2 regions of the Streptomyces sp. NPDC002619 genome follow, and region 2 is predicted to be linked to the other one. Evidence: predicted binding sites of a transcription regulator. Region 2 holds the regulator's gene; the other holds the start of a gene.
What was found. The regulator HspR, encoded in region 2, represses chaperone genes until heat shock. The targets are predictions, from matches to a motif close to TTGAGNNNNNNNNNCTCAA.
Positions count from the first base shown of each region.

Region 1: dnaK (molecular chaperone DnaK) is a predicted target of HspR. The motif match lies at 2,680-2,698, and genes of this name have one in related genera.

Region 1 covers NZ_JBIAQV010000056.1:34,949-41,001, reverse strand. Annotated here, with positions in the region: gene ACFYXB_RS40260 (IS481 family transposase) at 1-773, shown strand, start outside; gene dnaK (molecular chaperone DnaK) at 770-2,632, opposite strand; gene ACFYXB_RS40250 (OsmC family protein) at 2,766-3,191, opposite strand; gene ACFYXB_RS40245 (hypothetical protein) at 3,256-5,058, opposite strand; gene ACFYXB_RS40240 (ATP-binding protein) at 5,055-6,053, opposite strand, start outside.
Region 2 covers NZ_JBIAQV010000002.1:235,703-245,954, reverse strand. Annotated here, with positions in the region: gene dnaK (molecular chaperone DnaK) at 1-161, shown strand, start outside; gene grpE (nucleotide exchange factor GrpE) at 158-820, shown strand; gene dnaJ (molecular chaperone DnaJ) at 878-2,059, shown strand; gene ACFYXB_RS05230 (heat shock protein transcriptional repressor HspR) at 2,065-2,517, shown strand; gene ACFYXB_RS05225 (PA14 domain-containing protein) at 2,572-4,257, opposite strand; gene ACFYXB_RS05220 (sugar ABC transporter substrate-binding protein) at 4,691-5,797, shown strand; gene ACFYXB_RS05215 (LuxR C-terminal-related transcriptional regulator) at 6,068-7,114, shown strand; gene ACFYXB_RS05210 (helix-turn-helix transcriptional regulator) at 7,127-8,164, opposite strand; gene ACFYXB_RS05205 ((2Fe-2S)-binding protein) at 8,504-8,800, shown strand; gene ACFYXB_RS05200 (pyridoxamine 5'-phosphate oxidase family protein) at 8,969-9,382, opposite strand; gene clpB (ATP-dependent chaperone ClpB) at 9,514-10,252, shown strand, end outside.

The DNA of each region.
Region 1 (6,053 bases), on a different contig from region 2:
CGCGGACGACTCCGCACCGCACCCCGGCGTCGGTCGAGACCCGAGTGTGTGAGCTGCGGCAGGCCCGCAAGCTCGGACCCGCTCGCATCGGCCCGATCCTGGGCCTGCCCGCCTCGACCGTGCACCGCATCCTGGCCCGGCACGGCCTGCACCGCCTGGCCCACCTGGACCGGCCCACCGGCGAGATCATCCGCCGCTACGAACGCGACCGGCCCGGCGAGCTGATCCACGTGGACATCAAGAAACTCGGCCGCATCCCCGACGGCGGCGGCCACAAGACCCTCGGCCGACAGGCCGGCCGCGCCACTCGCGCCGGCATGGGCTTCGACTACGTCCACTCCGCCGTCGACGACCACAGCCGCCTCGCCTACAGCGAGATCCACCCCGACGAGAAGGCCACCACCTGCGCCGGTTTCCTGCGCCGGGCCGCAGCCTTCTTCGCCGGTGCGGGCATCGACCGTGTCGAACGGGTCCTCACCGACAACGCCTGGCCCTACCGCAAGAGCTTTGCCTGGCGGCAGGCACTGGCCGACCTCGGCGCAACCGGCAAACTCACCCGTATCTACCGGCCGCACACCAACGGCAAGGTCGAACGCTTCAACCGCACTCTGCTCGACGAATGGGCCTACCTGCGGCCCTACACCAGCAACGACGAACGCACCGCCGCCCTGGCAGACTTCCTACACACCTACAACCATCACCGCTGCCACACCGCACTCGGCGGCCAACCACCGATCAGCCGTGTGAACAACCCTGCGGGTCAATACACCTAGGCCGCCCCGCCCCTCGCGTCGCGTTCGTCGTCGACGATCTCCGCGTCGACCACGCCCTCCTCGTCCTGCGGTGAGGTCTGCTCGGCGTTCTCCGTCGGCGTCTGCTGCTGGGCATTGGCGTACATGGCCTGGCCCATCTTCTGGCTGACGGAGGCCAGCTTGTCCACCCCGGCGCGCAGGGGGGCCGTGTCGGCGTTCTGCTCCAGCAGGGTCTTCAGTTCCGTGGCCGCCTCCTGGACCTCCGTCTTGGTGTCGGCCGGAATGCGGTCCTCGTTGTCCCGGATGAACTTCTCGGTCTGGTAGACGAGTTGCTCGGCCTGGTTGCGGGTCTCAGCAGCCTCGCGGCGGTTTCGGTCCTCCTCGGCGTACTGCTCGGCCTCCCTCATCATGCGGTCGATGTCGTCCTTGGGGAGGGCCGAGCCTCCGGTCACCGTCATCTTCTGCTCGCGCCCGGTCGCCAGGTCCTTCGCCGAGACGTGCATGATCCCGTTCGCGTCGATGTCGAAGGCCACCTCGATCTGCGGCACCCCGCGCGGGGCGGGCGGCAGCCCGGTGAGGTCGAAGACGCCGAGCTTCTTGTTGTAGGCCGCGATCTCACGCTCGCCCTGGTAGACCTGGATGCCGACCGAGGGCTGGTTGTCCGTGGCCGTCGTGAAGATCTCCGAACGCCGGGTCGGGATCGTCGTGTTGCGCTCGATCAGCTTCGTCATGATGCCGCCCTTGGTCTCGATGCCCAGGGACAGCGGGGTGACGTCCAGGAGCAGGACGTCCTTCACGTCGCCGCGGATCACGCCCGCCTGGAGCGCCGCGCCGACCGCCACCACCTCGTCGGGGTTGACGCCCTTGTGCGGGTCCTTGCCGGTGAGCTCCTTGACCAGGTCGGTGACTGCGGGCATCCGGGTGGAGCCGCCGACCAGGATCACGTGGTCGATGGCGGACAGCTGCACGTTCGCGTCCTTGACCGCCTGGTGGAAGGGGGTCTTGCAGCGGTCGAGGAGGTCTGCCGTGAGCTCCTGGAACTGGGCCCGGGTCAGCTTCTCCTCGAGGTGCAGGGGGCCCTCGGCGGAGGCGGTGATGTAGGGGAGGTTGATGGACGTCTCGGACGAGGACGACAGCTCGATCTTGGCCTTCTCGGCGCCCTCGCGCAGCCGCTGCACCGCCATCTTGTCGTTCCCGAGGTCGATGCCGTACTGCCCCTTGAACTTCTTGATCAGGTACTCGACGATCCGCATGTCCCAGTCGTCGCCGCCGAGGTGGGTGTCGCCGTTGGTGGCCTTGACCTCGATGACGCCATCGCCGATCTCCAGGAGGGAGACGTCGAAGGTGCCGCCGCCGAGATCGAAGACCAGGACGGTCTGCTCCTCGCCACGGTCGAGGCCGTAGGCGAGCGCGGCAGCCGTGGGCTCGTTGATGATCCGCAGCACCTTCAGACCGGCGATCTCCCCCGCCTCCTTGGTGGCCTGGCGCTGGGAGTCGTCGAAGTAGGCGGGCACAGTGATCACCGCGTCGGTGACGTCGTCGCCGAGGTAGGCCTCCGCGTCCCGCTTCAGCTTCTGCAGGACGCGTGCCGACAGTTCCTGCGCCCGGTAGCGGGTGCCGTCGACCGAGCCGCTGTCCGGAAAGCGCCAGGCCGCGTCGCCCATGTGCCGCTTGACCGAGCGGGCTGTGCGCTCCACGTTCGTCACGGCCTGCCGCTTGGCCACCTCGCCGACCAGCACCTCGCCGTTCTTGGCGAAGGCCACGACCGAGGGTGTGGTTCTCGCCCCCTCGGCGTTGGCGACGACGGTGGGCTCACCGCCTTCCAGGACGGCCACCACCGAGTTCGTCGTCCCGAGATCGATCCCGACCGCACGTGCCATCTCTGTCCCCTTCCACAAAGGGTGTTTCCCCAACTCCAGCACAAAACTTGAGTGCGCTGTTGTCAATGCCGGGTGCGCCGAAACGACGGTGCCGCGCCCCTCACGGCGACGCGGCACCGGGGACGTACGGGAGTCAGGCGAGCTTCGCCGACAGGGTGATCGTGGTGCCGGTCAGGGCCTGGCTGACCGGGCAGTTCTTCTTCGCGTCCTCGGCGGCGGCGACGAAGCCGTCGTTGTCGAGGCCCGGCACGGTGCCCTCGACGGTGAGGTGGATGCCGGTGATGCCCTCACCGGGCTGGAAGGTGACGTCGGCCGAGGTGACGAGCTTGGTGGGCGGGGTACCGGCGCCGGCCAGGCCGTGCGAGAGCGCCATGGAGAAGCAGCTGGAGTGGGCGGCGGCGATCAGCTCCTCGGGGCTGGTCTTGCCGTTCGCCTGCTCGGCGCGCGAGGCCCACGACACCGGCTGCTGGCCGATGCCGGAGGAGTCGAAGGTGACGACGCCACTGCCCTGGAGCAGGTTGCCTTCCCAGACCGTGTGTGCGGTGCGCGTGGTAGCCACGGTTCTTCCTTTCGCGTGCGATCCCGAATCGGGGTCAGGTGTGCCCATCCGATCACATTCGGCTTCACACCACCTTGAAGACCGGGCCACGGGCGGTGAACGGCAGCCGGCTGCCCTGCGGGATCAGATAGGCGTGCTCGCGCCGCACCCGCAGCACGTCGCACTCGCCGTCGGTGATGACCAGCACCGGCGCGCCCGGCGGAAAGTCGTCCGCGCGGTGCAGCAGGTCGATCCCGGGCTGCAGGACCGTACCGCCACGCCCGTGCACCCGGACCCGGCCGGCGATCTCGGTGACCGGGAGATAGCCCGCGTCATGCGGTGCCGCGTCGCAGAACACCACCCGGGCCGCCGGTACCTCCCGGGCCTCGGCGTAGGAGGCGATGGCGCCCAGCGCCTTGCCGAGCAGGACGCGGTTCATCGAGCCGGAGGTGTCGAGGACGACACCGAAGGTGCACCTGGCGACCTCCTCGGGCGGGAAGTAGCGGCCGGCGCGCGGGATGTCGGGAGTGGACGACTGACGGCGCGAGGGACGGGCGTACGACCGCACCGCCTCGGGGCGGGGCACGAACTCGTCGAACCAGCGGGCGAGTTGGGCGTCCCACGGCAGCGGTGGATGGCTGAGCGCGCGGATCTCCTCGACCAGCCCGCCCGGCAGGAACCCGCGCTCCAGCCGCTGATGCAGACCCAGGCCCCGGCTCAGGCCCCGGCGGTAGAACTCGTCGAGGTCGACGTAGTCACCGGGCGGGCCGAGCGGAGCGCCGAGGATGTCGCCGAGGCCCTTGCCGCGCAGGGTGGCCAGACGGCGCATCCGGCGCAGGTCGCCGGCGATGCGGTCGTACACCTCCTCGGCGGACAGGCCGCGCAACTCCGGATCGTGCAGCAGCCCTTCGGGCATCGTGCCGACCTGCATCTCGCACAGCCAGCCGTTGACGACGTAGTCGCAGGCGACGTTGAAGAGGTAGGGGTCGCGGGGGCCGAGGCGGTCGCCGTGGCGCAGGGCGGCGTGCAGCATCTCGTGGGCGAGGACGAACCGCCACTCCTCGTCCTCGAGGGTCCGCAGCGGGTTGACGTAGATCTCGCCCGCCTCGGCGTTGACCGCGGCCACGGAGATGTCGTGGGCGCGGGCGAGTTCGGCGTCGGCGACGAGCTTGATGCCGGCCGCGATGCCGCCGAGGAGCGGGAAGGCGGAGACGAACCAGCTCAGGGCGCGTTCCCAGGGGCGCAGCGGGGTGGGCGGCGCGGCCATCGACTCGCGGCGGCCGCCCGCAACATCCATCGCCCGGCCCACCGTGCGGGTCAGGGCGTGCGCGAACGCGAGCTGCCAGTCGGGGAGTTGACCGGCCCAGGTGTCCCAGGGCACCAGGAGTAGATCCGGTTCGCCGCCGGCCGTGCCGCAGCGCTCGTACGCGGCCGGGATGCCCGTACGGCGCCAGCGCGCGGCGAGCTGTTCCTCGTCACCGTCGGGGTAGGACAGCGGCAGGTGCTCGGGTGCCTCTCCGACGGGGAAGTTCTGCAGGAAGCGGTTGACGACGGCGCAGCGCGCGGCGAGGTCGGGGCCGTCGGGCTGGGTGCGCGGGCCGGTGGCGGCCGGGACGTGTCCGAAGCCGAGGTGGATGGTGCCGTGGGCGAGGGCCCAGGCCCACTCGGCGGGTTCGGCGCGCCGGGTGGCGTGGGCGTGCAGCACACCGTCGGAGTCCACGCGGACGAGCCCGTCCCGGGGCGCGAGCTTGCACTCCTCGTGCCGGCACATGGTGAACTCGACGGAGCGCAGCGCGGGATTGGCCCGCAGCATCGCCACGCCCGCCGCGAACTCCTCGGCCGCCGGATCCTTCTTCTTTTTCGCTTCCGCCCCCCGGCCTCGGCTCACCGGCGCGCCTCCACCAGCCGGGGCATGTCCCGGGCCGCCTCGATCAGGAACCAGGCGGGCAGGACCGGGTTGCCGTCGGTGTCGGAGGCGATGACGGTCTGCGCGACCTCGACGGAGATCTCGGCGAGCTGCACGAGCAGGGACTTGGCGCGGTACGCGGTCTGCCGTCCGTTCGCCGACATGTGCTCCTTGCCGGCGGGCAGTTCCTTGATCAGGCGTCCGCGGAACGACTCGGCGAGGTAGTAGAGCAGGTCGCGGTCCTCGATACGGTGCGGCCAACGGGCGTCGCCCTTGAGGATCACCTCGATGCCGAACCGGCTGCGCACGATCTTGACGTAGCCGCAGAAGGCGACGGCGTGCGCGGGCGTCAGCGTGCCGTGCGCGAGCACCTTCAGGGTCTCCTCGTCGAGGTCCTGCCCGAAGGAGTGCAGCGCGTCGGAGAGCATGTGCCAGGAGCGGGGCGTGGAGAACGGCTCCTCGGTCTTCGGCGGCTTGGACCACAGGTGGTCGGGGCGGTCGGTGAGGTGGTCCAGGATCCACGGGTGGATGGCGTTGTTCGCGGCCCAGATCAGCCAGTCCTTGGCGGAGGCCTCCAGATGGACGTGGGCGAGCCGGTTGACCAGCGCGGAGGCGATCGGCCGGGCGAGGGCGTTGTCGGTGGCCCGGTTGCCCGCGCCGATCACGATGGAGCCCTTGGGCAGTTCGTAGTTTCCGATACGGCGGTCCAGGATCAGCGAGTAGAAGGCCTTCTGCACGTCCGGGGTGGCCGCGTTCAGCTCATCCAGGAACAGGCAGTACGGCTCGTCGCGGGCGATCGCCTCCGGCGGGCAGAACACGGACCGTCCGTCGCGGATCTGCGGCACGCCGATCAGGTCCTCGGGCGCCAGCTGGGTGCCGAGCAGACTCACGCACTCAAGTCCCAGCGACTCGGCGAACTCCCTGACCAGGGAGGACTTTCCGATGCCGGGGGCGCCCCAGAGGAAGACGGGCCGGAT
Region 2 (10,252 bases):
CGGAGAAGGTCGCCGCCGTCTCCCAGAAGCTGGGCCAGGCGATGTACGCCGACGCGCAGGCCTCCCAGGCCGCCGCCGGCGGCGCCGAGGCCCCGCGGGCCGACGACGACGTGGTGGACGCCGAGATCGTGGACGACGAGCGCAAGGACGGTGCCGCGTGACGGAGGAGACCCCGGGCTTCGAGGAGAAGCCCGACGTCCCCTCCGGCGCCACCCCCGATGACGCCGAGCCGCAGGCCGCCTCCCCCTCTGCGGAGGAGGCGGCGGCCCCGGCCGGGGACGCTAGTCAGACCGCTGGCCTGGTCGCCCAGCTGGACCAGGTGCGCACGGCGCTCAACGAGCGTACGGCGGACCTCCAGCGCCTCCAGGCCGAGTTCCAGAACTACCGACGCCGTGTCGAGCGCGACCGGATCGCGGTCCGGGAGGTCGCCATCGCGAACCTCCTGACCGAACTCCTGCCCGTGCTCGACGACATCGGCCGCGCCCGGGAACACGGCGAGCTTGTCGGCGGTTTCAAGTCCGTCGCCGAGTCGACGGAGACCGTCGCGGCCAAGATGGGCCTGCAGCAGTTCGGCAAGGAGGGCGAGCCCTTCGACCCGACGATCCACGAGGCCCTGATGCACTCGTACGCGCCGGGCGTCACCGAGACGACGTGCGTGGCGATTCTGCAGCCCGGGTATCGCATCGGCGAGCGCACCATCCGCCCCGCGCGGGTGGCCGTCGCCGAACCGCAGCCCGGCGCGCAGCAGGCGAAGGCCGAGGGGGCCGACGAGGCCCCGGCGGCCGGCGACAAGGAGAACGGTGGCCCGGAGGAGGGCTGACGTAGCAACCGCACGGAAGTCTGTACAGAAGTCCGTACGAAAGGAGGGACGTCGGGGATGAGCACCAAGGACTTCATCGAGAAGGACTACTACAAGGTCCTCGGCGTCCCCAAGGACGCCACCGAGGCCGAGATCAAGAAGGCGTACCGGAAGCTCGCCCGCGAGTTCCACCCGGACGCCAACAAGGGCAACGCCAAGGCCGAGGAGCGCTTCAAGGAGATCTCCGAGGCGAACGACATACTCGGCGACCCCAAGAAGCGCAAGGAGTACGACGAGGCACGCGCCCTCTTCGGCAACGGCGGGTTCCGCCCGGGGCCGGGCGCGGGCGGCGGCAACTTCAACTTCGACCTGGGCGACCTCTTCGGAGGCGGCGGCTCGGGCGGGGGCGCCCAGAGCGGCGGCTTCGGCGGCGGGTTCGGTGACGTCCTGGGGGGCCTGTTCAACCGGGGCGGCACGGCGGGCACGCGTACGCAGCCCAAGCGCGGCCAGGACATCGAGTCCGAGGTCACGCTGAGCTTCACGGAGGCCATCGAGGGCGCCACGGTGCCGCTGCGGATGTCCTCGCAGGCCCCGTGCAAGGCCTGCTCCGGCACCGGCGACAAGAACGGCACACCGCGCGTGTGCCCGACCTGCGTCGGCACCGGCCAGGTGGCCCGGGGTTCGGGCGGCGGCTTCTCGCTGACCGACCCGTGCCCCGACTGCAAGGGGCGCGGGCTGATCGCCGAGCACCCCTGCATGGAGTGCAAGGGCAGCGGCCGTGCCAAGTCGTCCCGGACCATGCAGGTCCGCATCCCCGCGGGGGTGACGGACGGTCAGCGGATCCGGCTGCGCGGCAAGGGCGCTCCGGGCGAGCGAGGCGGTCCGGCGGGCGATCTGTACGTCGTCGTGCACGTCGGCGAGCACCCGGTGTTCGGGCGCAAGGGCGACAACCTGACGGTGACGGTGCCGGTGACGTTCGCGGAGGCGGCCCTCGGCGGTGAGGTCCGGGTCCCGACGCTCGGCGGCCCCGCCGTCACCCTGAAGCTGCCCCCGGGCACGCCCAACGGCCGCACCATGCGGGCGCGGGGCAAGGGCGCGGTCCGCAAGGACGGCACTCGCGGCGACCTGTTGGTCACCGTCGAGGTGAGTGTTCCGAAGGACTTGTCGGGGAAGGCTCGTGACGCGCTCGAGGCGTATCGCGAGGCGACCACGGGCGAGGATCCGCGTTCTGAGCTGTTCGAGGCCGCGAAGGGAGCTTGAGAGTGATGGACGGCCGTCGGCGTAACCCGTACGAAATGACCGAGGAGACCCCGGTCTACGTCATCTCGGTGGCGGCCCAGCTCTCCGGTCTGCACCCGCAGACGCTGCGTCAGTACGACCGCCTGGGCCTGGTCTCCCCGGACCGCACCGCGGGCCGGGGCCGGCGCTACTCGGCCCGCGACATCGAACTGCTCCGCCAGGTGCAGGCGTTGTCGCAGGACGAGGGCATCAACCTGGCCGGAATCAAGCGCATCATCGAACTGGAGAACCAGGTCGCCGCGCTGCAGTCCCGCGTGGCGGAACTGCAGTCGGCCCTGGACGGCGCCGCGGCGGCGATGCAACAGCGCGAGGCCGCGGTGCACGCCTCCTACCGGCGCGACCTGGTGCCGTACCAGGAGGTCCAGCAGACCAGCGCGCTGGTGGTGTGGCGGCCGAAGCGGCAGCAGCAGTCCGACTGACGGCACCGGCGAAGGAGCCGGGAGGTTTCACGACCTCCCGGCTCCTTCGCGTGCTCACGGCGCCAGGACCACGTAGTCGGCGCCGGGCGCCGACTCGGTGCCGTCCGCGTACACGGCCGTCACCCAGTAGTAGTGGGTGGTGCCCTTGGTGGCGGTGGTGTCCTCGTACGACTCCTGCGAGGTGGCCGCCAGCTTCTCGTACGCCGCGGTGTCGGGGTTCCAGCGGTAGACCTGGTAGCCGGTGGCGTCGGTCACCGCGTTCCAGGACAGCGCGGCGGGCGCCGCGCCCTCCCCGCCGACGAACGCCGTCAGCTCGATCGGTGAACCCTCGGGCGTGGCCACGCCGGGCGTGGTGTCGAGCTCGGTGGCGGTCACGACCTCGGGCGCGCGCGTCCACTCGTAGTGGGAGTTCCAGTCGTCGTCGACGGCATCGACGAAGAAGCACCGGTCCTCGCCGTCCGGCAGGGTGCGGTACGCGTACGAGGTGGTCTCGGTCCACAGCCACTCGACCTCGTGGACGGAGCAGACCTTCTCCTCGTCGTCGCCCAGGATCTCGCCCGCGTAGACGACGTACCGCGCCAGGTCGGGCGTCTGATTGGCGTCCCAGTGCAGGGCGAAGCCGTACTCGGTCGGGGTAGCGGTCAACCCGGTGACGGCGGACGGCGGGGTGAGGTCGTAGCGCTTGGCGCTGAGGGCGGCCGGCGCCGACTCGTTGCCCGCCGCGTCGAGGGCCGTCACGCGGTAGTACGAGGTGGCGCCCTCGACGGCCGAGGTGTCCAGGTAGGACGTCTGGTCCGTGCTGCCGACCTTGGTGTAGGCGCCGTTCGCGCTCGTCGCCCGGTAGACCCGGTAGGACACCGCGTCCGTGACCCGGTCCCAGGCGATCCGCAGCCCGCCCGTCCCGGAGTCGGCGGTCAGCCCGCCGGGCGCGGCGGTCGGCGTCCGGTCGGCGGTGGTGACGCCCTGGTCCGCCGTGCCGGCCGACGTGTTGCCCGCCTTGTCGTAGGCGCGGACCTCGTAGTAGTAGGTCTCACCGGTCTTCGGCAGGGAGGAGTCGACGTACGACGTGGAGGTGGTCGTGCGGAGCGGCGTGCTGCCGAACGACGTGCCTTTCAGACGCCGGTAGACCCGATACCCGGCGAGGTCCATCTCCTTGTTCTTGGCCCAGGTGAGCTTGGCCGCACCCGTCGTCTTGTCGTAGGTCACCGAAGTCCCGGTCGGGGTGAGGGGTTTGACCTTGTCGACGGTGGCGGAGGTGCGGGGCAGGTACGCGAACGAGACGTTGGCCGTGCCGGTCCAGTTGACGTAGTCGACGCGGAGGCTGTGCTTGCCGGAGGGGATGGTGACGTTGACGGTCTTGGAGACCGTCGACGACACGTTCTTCCACAGGTCGACCTTGCGGACGCCGTCCAGGTACACCCGGATGCCGTCCTGGGTGGTGACAGGCAGGGCGAAGGGGCCGCCCGAGCCGAAGTCGCGGGTCACGGTCCAGCGGACGCTGAAGTTGTCCTTGGGCAGGCCGGTGGCGGGGGCGCCGGTGCGCCAGTTCTCGCTGATCGTGGAGTCGCAGTCCGTCTTCTTCGGGGTGCCGGAGAAGGTGGTGTTCGCGAAGAACTGGCGTTTGTAGACCGGCGAGGTGCAGCTCGTGGCGGCGGAGGCGGGGACGGTGACCGCGCTCAGCAGGGCGCCGGTGGCGGAGAGCACGGCGGCCGTGGCCACCGCGCGTCTGGCTGGGTTCATTCGGTCCTCTGGTCGAGTCGGGGGCGGCGCACATGGCAGCCGCCGATCATGACTCGCGGGGGAGGGAGTTGGTTGTACGAATCTTTGCCTTCCTTTGGGCTTCCTGGTGGGGCGGGAACGCCTGGGGGCGGCATCAGAGCGGCGGTGCCGCGGTGGACCTCCAGGAGCTGGAACTGGTCCGTGCGGCGGCCGGGTTCGCGCCGGCGTCCGGCGAAGTCCTTCCCCGGTTTCGTGAACTCCTCTTGGATGTAGGGTCCGTAAAGGGTGTTTGGAGGGGGTTCCGCTCAACCTCCATAAGTGCAGCGGAGCGTGGTGTTGCGCACTCGTTAAGTAGTTCCGCTTGACGCCGGGTGTTGCTGGCGCGTTGGCTTTTCAGTCATCTGGGCCGTAAAGCAGCCCCCACGTCCAAAACGCACCTGAAGTGAGCCTCCGAATGCGTCGTATCGCCATATCCGTGGCAGCATCCTCGATGGTCCTCTCGCTCGCCGGTTGCGGCGTCCTCAACGCGACGGGGGGGTCCGGCGACGCGAGCCCGACGAAGGGCAATGACGTCACGGTGGGGCTGCTGCTGCCCGAGACGGCGAACACGCGGTACGGCAAGTTCGACTACCCCATCATCAAGGACAAGGTCGCCGAACTCACCAGAAAGCAGGGCAAGGTCGAGTACGCCAACGCCGACGCGGACGCGGCGAAGCAGGCCGGCCAGATGCAGCAGATGATCGACGACCACGTCGACGTCATCCTGCTCGACGCGGTCGACGCGCACGCCATCGCCGGCCAGGTGAAGAAGGCCAAGGACGCGGGTATTCCGGTCATCGCCTACGACCGGCTGGCCGAGGGGCCGATCGACGCGTACATCTCCTTCGACAACGAACTCGTCGGCGAGGTGCAGGGCCGTACGCTGCTCGAGGGGCTCGGCGCGAACGCCGACACCTCCGACAAGATCGTCATGATGAACGGCTCGCCGACCGACCCCAACGCCAAGCAGTTCAAGGAGGGCGCCCTCTCCGAGCTGAACGGCAAGGTGACGATCGCGGCGAAGTTCGACACCAAGGACTGGAAGCCGGAGAACGCCGAGGCCAACATGACCCAGGCGATCAACTCCATCGGCAAGGACAACATCGCCGGCGTCTACTCCGCCAACGACGGCATGGCGGGCGGCATCATCAAGGCCCTCAAGGCCGCCGGCGTCACCACCCTGCCGCCGATCACCGGTCAGGACGCGGAGCTGGACGCGGTGCAGCGGATCGTCTCCGGCGAGCAGTACATGAGCGTGTACAAGTCCTACCCGGACGAGGCCCAGGCCGCCGCCGAGATGGCCGTCGCCAAGGTCCAGGGCAAGGACATCCAGTTCGACGCCCTCACCCGGGACAAGGTCGACAGCCCCACCACCAAGGGCATCCCGGCCCAGCTGGTGCAGGTGAGCGCGCTGACGAAGAGCACCATCAAGGACACGGTCGTCGCGGACGGGATCTACAAGGTCTCCGACATCTGCACGGCCAAGTACCAGGCCGCCTGCGACGCCCTCGGCCTCAAGTAGTCCGGTCCGCAGTATTAACTTCCGCCAGGCGCGAGTTCACGCCACCGGCGTGAACTCGCGCCGCCACCTCCGGCGGTCCGCCCGCCACGCTCCGTCGGGTTCCGGCCACTCCCGTCAGCTTGTTGCAAAAGGAAGGGCATGAGGCCAGGAGGAAGCGGGAAATAACGGCACTTTACGGCGGTCCTGGCGCGGGAAGCCGTGTTGCGGAGCCGGAATCGTCCGCGCATAGTTGCGCCACGGAAGTGGCAGCAACCGGGGGTGGAATGGGCGATGGCCGGGCACGGGACGCAGGAGCATCCCCACGGTGCCGACCGACTGTGCGAGGCCGGGGAGCGCGTGTACTCCCGGGCCGTATGCCGGGGACGGGTGCCGCGCACGGACGCCGGGCCGGTGCCCTGCCTGCTTGAACTGGCCCTGCTGCACCCCGACCCCGACGCCATGGACTGGCTGGTGCCGACCTCGCCGCAGGAGGTCATGACCCGGCTGCTGCGCGGGGTCTACGACGAGGTCAGCGAGAGCCAGCGGCGGGTGGGCTCGGCGGTCGCGGCCTTCGAGCGGTACGCGGGTCTCGGCCGCCGGCTCCAGGCCTCGGCGTCGGCTGCGGCGGAGGGCACGTCGATCCGGGTCCTGGACGGGCTGAGCCGGATCCAGGCGGCCATGGACGAGGCGACCGACGCCTGCACCAGCGAGGTGCTCACGGTGCAGCCCGGCGGCATCCGGCGGGAGGCCGAGCTCACCGAGGGCCTGCACCGGGCGCTGGCGTTGCGTGGCCGCGGCGTGCGGATGCGCGACCTGTACACGCACGTGGCCCGGCACGGCCAGGGGCTGCTCAACTACCTGGAGCTGATGGGCGACGCGGTCGAGGCCCGTACCCTCGACGAGGTCATCGACCGGCTGATCCTCTTCGACCGCACGGTGGCCTTCATCCCCGCGAACGCCGACCGCACGATGGCCCTCGAACTGCGCCACCCCGCACTCGTCGAGTATCTGGTGACGGTCTTCGAGCGGCTGTGGCGCCTCGCGATCCCGCTCACGGCCGCCCTTCCCGACACCGGCATCGAGGGCATCTCGCACCGCGAGCAGTCCATCGCGGCGCTCCTGGCGGAGGGGCATCAGGACGCGGTGATCGCCGAGCGGCTCGGCATCAGCGTGCGGACGTGCCGTGCCCACATCGCCCGGCTGTCGGAGACGCTCGGCGCGGCGAGCCGCACCCAACTGGGCGTGCGGATAGCACAGGTGGGCCTGGACGGGGCGCCGCGCGGCGCCGGGGAGACCGCGATCGGCATTCCCGACCAGGGGTCCCCGAGCGTGCGCTGAGCCGCAGAGCGCCTACTTAGGCCCGTCCTGGCCCAGGATCGCGGTGTCCTGGTTGAGGATCCCCGACTGGGCGATGAGATAGCCGAGTTGGGCCCGGCTGCCGCTGCCCAGGGCCTGCGCCAGTTTGGCTATGTGGGCACGGCATGTGCGCACGTTCATGCCCAGGCGGCGCGCTATGGCCTCGTCGACGTGGCCCTCGACGAGCAGCTTGGCTATGGAGTGCTGGATGTCGGTGATGCCGTCGCGGGCGTTCTCGTAGGGGCCGTCGTTGTTCAGGGGAACCGCTCGGGTCCACATGAACTCGAAGACCTTGATCAGATAGCGGACCAGGCCCGGTTGGCGCAGTTCCAGCGCGATCTGCTGGTCCTCGCTGATGGGGATGAAGGCCACGGTCTCGTCGCAGATGATCAGCCGCTCGACGAGTTCGTCGATGGTGCGGTACTCCGCCTTGCCGTCGGCGAAATAGGCGGAGTAGGCGAGCTTCCCGGGGCTGTGGCGGGCCGTGTGCTGGTACAGGGTGCGGATGCGGACGCCGCGGTCGATGAGGGGCCGGTCGCGCTCCAGGCCGCGCAGCACGCTCGCCTCGGACACGCGGTCGCTCGGCTGGACCGTGAGCACTTCCGTCTGGCACTGCTCGGTCGCCAGATTGAGCGCCGCGTTGATACGGTCGCCGCCCTCCAGGACGATGATGGAGTCGCTGGTCGTGGTCGCCTGAGTGCTGAGCGTGAGGAACGGCTGGAAGGCGTCGGCGAGTTCGGTCGACAGACGCCGGCGGTCGGTTATCTCGCGCTCGATCGGGGCCAGCTGGTGGGCGAGGGCGACGGCCGGGGGGACCGGGCGCAGCCAGTCCGGGTCGTCCGGATCCGGGTGGAGCAGCGGGAACTCCAGGAGGCACGGCGCGACCTCGGCATCCGCGCGGGCGACGCGACCGGCGCGTAGAGCTGTGGCATAAATGCGGCCACCGTCCTCACACAGTTCCGTCACCGCATGGGGATGTGTCGCTTTTATGCGATTCGTTGTCAAATCTCCACCCCCCAGGGTCCTGAACATGCAGGAACATGATGCACCGATTGTGTGGCCATGACGTGTCCGAATGAGCCATCGTCGTACTCGACGGGGGAAAGGGGACCTTTCAAGTGAGGACGAAGCCGATTATGCGTAGGAAAATGCTTCGCTCGGTGCTTGTCGCCGCCTTCTCTGCCGTTGTGGCCGTGGGTGCCTGGAGTGCCTTCTCCGGCGCGAACGGCGACGTTCGGGCGAACACCACGTGGCCCAGCATCTCGGCGACGACCACGGGTACGGACAACACGACGTGGCCGATCCCGCCGGCCGACGGAGCCGGGAGCTGACGTGAGCATCCCTCCCGACGACCGATCCTTCCGCCGTGAGATGGCGACCGCCTACCGCTCGGGCTGGCACTTCATCGACCTGGCCACCGCCATCCCCCACAGCGGTGACTCCTTGATGGTGACCGTGTTCGGTGAGCCGGTCGTCGTCACACGCGACGAGGACGAGGACGTACGGGCGTACCGGTGCCTACGGAAGCCGCGTGGGGCGCCGCAGCCCGTGCGCTGCACCATCCGGTACGGAATGATCTTTGTGAATCTGGACCAACGGGACCACCGGCTGGCTGAGCCGGAGATCTCCGACGTGCGAACCATCTCGGCCACCCCCCGCAGTGCCTGACGCGATTCCCCCGTTGTAACAGATCGCTCAGGTACTTCCCCCCCGCAGCGGCGTCACCGTGACCTGAACACGGTGACGCCGCTGCAGTTTTTGGGGATATTTCGGGGTATCGACGCGTTTTGACAGTGGCTGAAAGTTCATGGTGGCCAAAAGCGTGGCCGAAAGTCTTCAGCCCCTCCCCAGCGCCCGCTCCAGCTCGATCTCGATCACCACCCGGGACGGGTTGGGCGAAGGGTGCCTCTCGTAGCGCTCGGCGTAACGCCGTTCCGCTTCCGCGACCCGCGCCGGGTCCGTGCGGACGAAGGCGTGCCCCTCCAGGGTCGCCCAGCGCCGGCCGTCCACCTGGCAGACGGCGACGCGCGCACCCGCCTCTCCCGCCGCCAGCACGTGGGCCGCCTTCGCGCTCGCCTTGTTCGTGATGACCCGCGCCAGCCGCGCCTGCGGGTCGTACGTCACTCCGACGGGGACCACGTGCGGGCTGCCGTCCGGGCGGAGCGTCGTCAGGGTGCACAGGTGGCGTTCCCGCCAGAAGGCGAGGTACGACGCGTCCGGGGCGCCCGGGTCCAGCGAGTGTCTGCTCATGCCCCGGAAGCTAGCCCGAGATGGCCCCCTGCACCTACCTTGAGTGGAATAGACTCAACTTTGTGTACGTTGGTTGAAGCAGCACTGGGAGACGTGGCAGACAAGCCGACGCCGAGGAGGAGAACGCGAACGTGGACGCCGAGCTGACCAACAGGAGCCGGGACGCGATCAACGCGGCCAGCAACCGGGCCGTGACCGAGGGGCACGCGGACCTCACGCCAGCCCACCTTCTCCTGGCTCTGCTCCAGGGGCAGGAGAACGAGAACATCACTGATCTGCTCGCCGCCGTCGACGCCGACCAGGCCGCCGTGCGCGCCGGGACCGAGAAGGTGCTGGCCGGGCTGCCCAGCGTGACCGGGTCCACCGTCGCGCCGCCGCAGCCGGGGCGTGAGCTGCTCGCCGTCATCGCGGATGCGGCCGAGCGGGCCAAGGCGCTGGGGGACGAGTACCTTTCCACCGAGCACCTGCTGATCGGCATCGCCGCGAAGGGCGGCGCCGCCGGTGAGGTGCTGGCGCGGCAGGGGGCCAGTGCCAAGAAGCTTCAGGAGGCCTTCCAGAAGGCCAGGGGAGGACGCCGCGTGACCACCGCCGACCCCGAGGGCCAGTACAAGGCGCTCGAGAAGTTCGGCACCGACTTCACCGCCGCCGCGCGGGACGGGAAGCTCGACCCCGTCATCGGTCGGGACCAGGAGATCCGGCGGGTCGTGCAGGTGCTGTCCCGCCGTACGAAGAACAACCCGGTTCTCATCGGTGAGCCCGGCGTCGGCAAGACCGCCGTCGTCGAGGGGCTCGCCCAGCGGATCGTGAAGGGCGACGTGCCCGAGTCCCTCAAGGACAAGCGGCTTGTCGCCCTGGACCTCGGCGCGATGG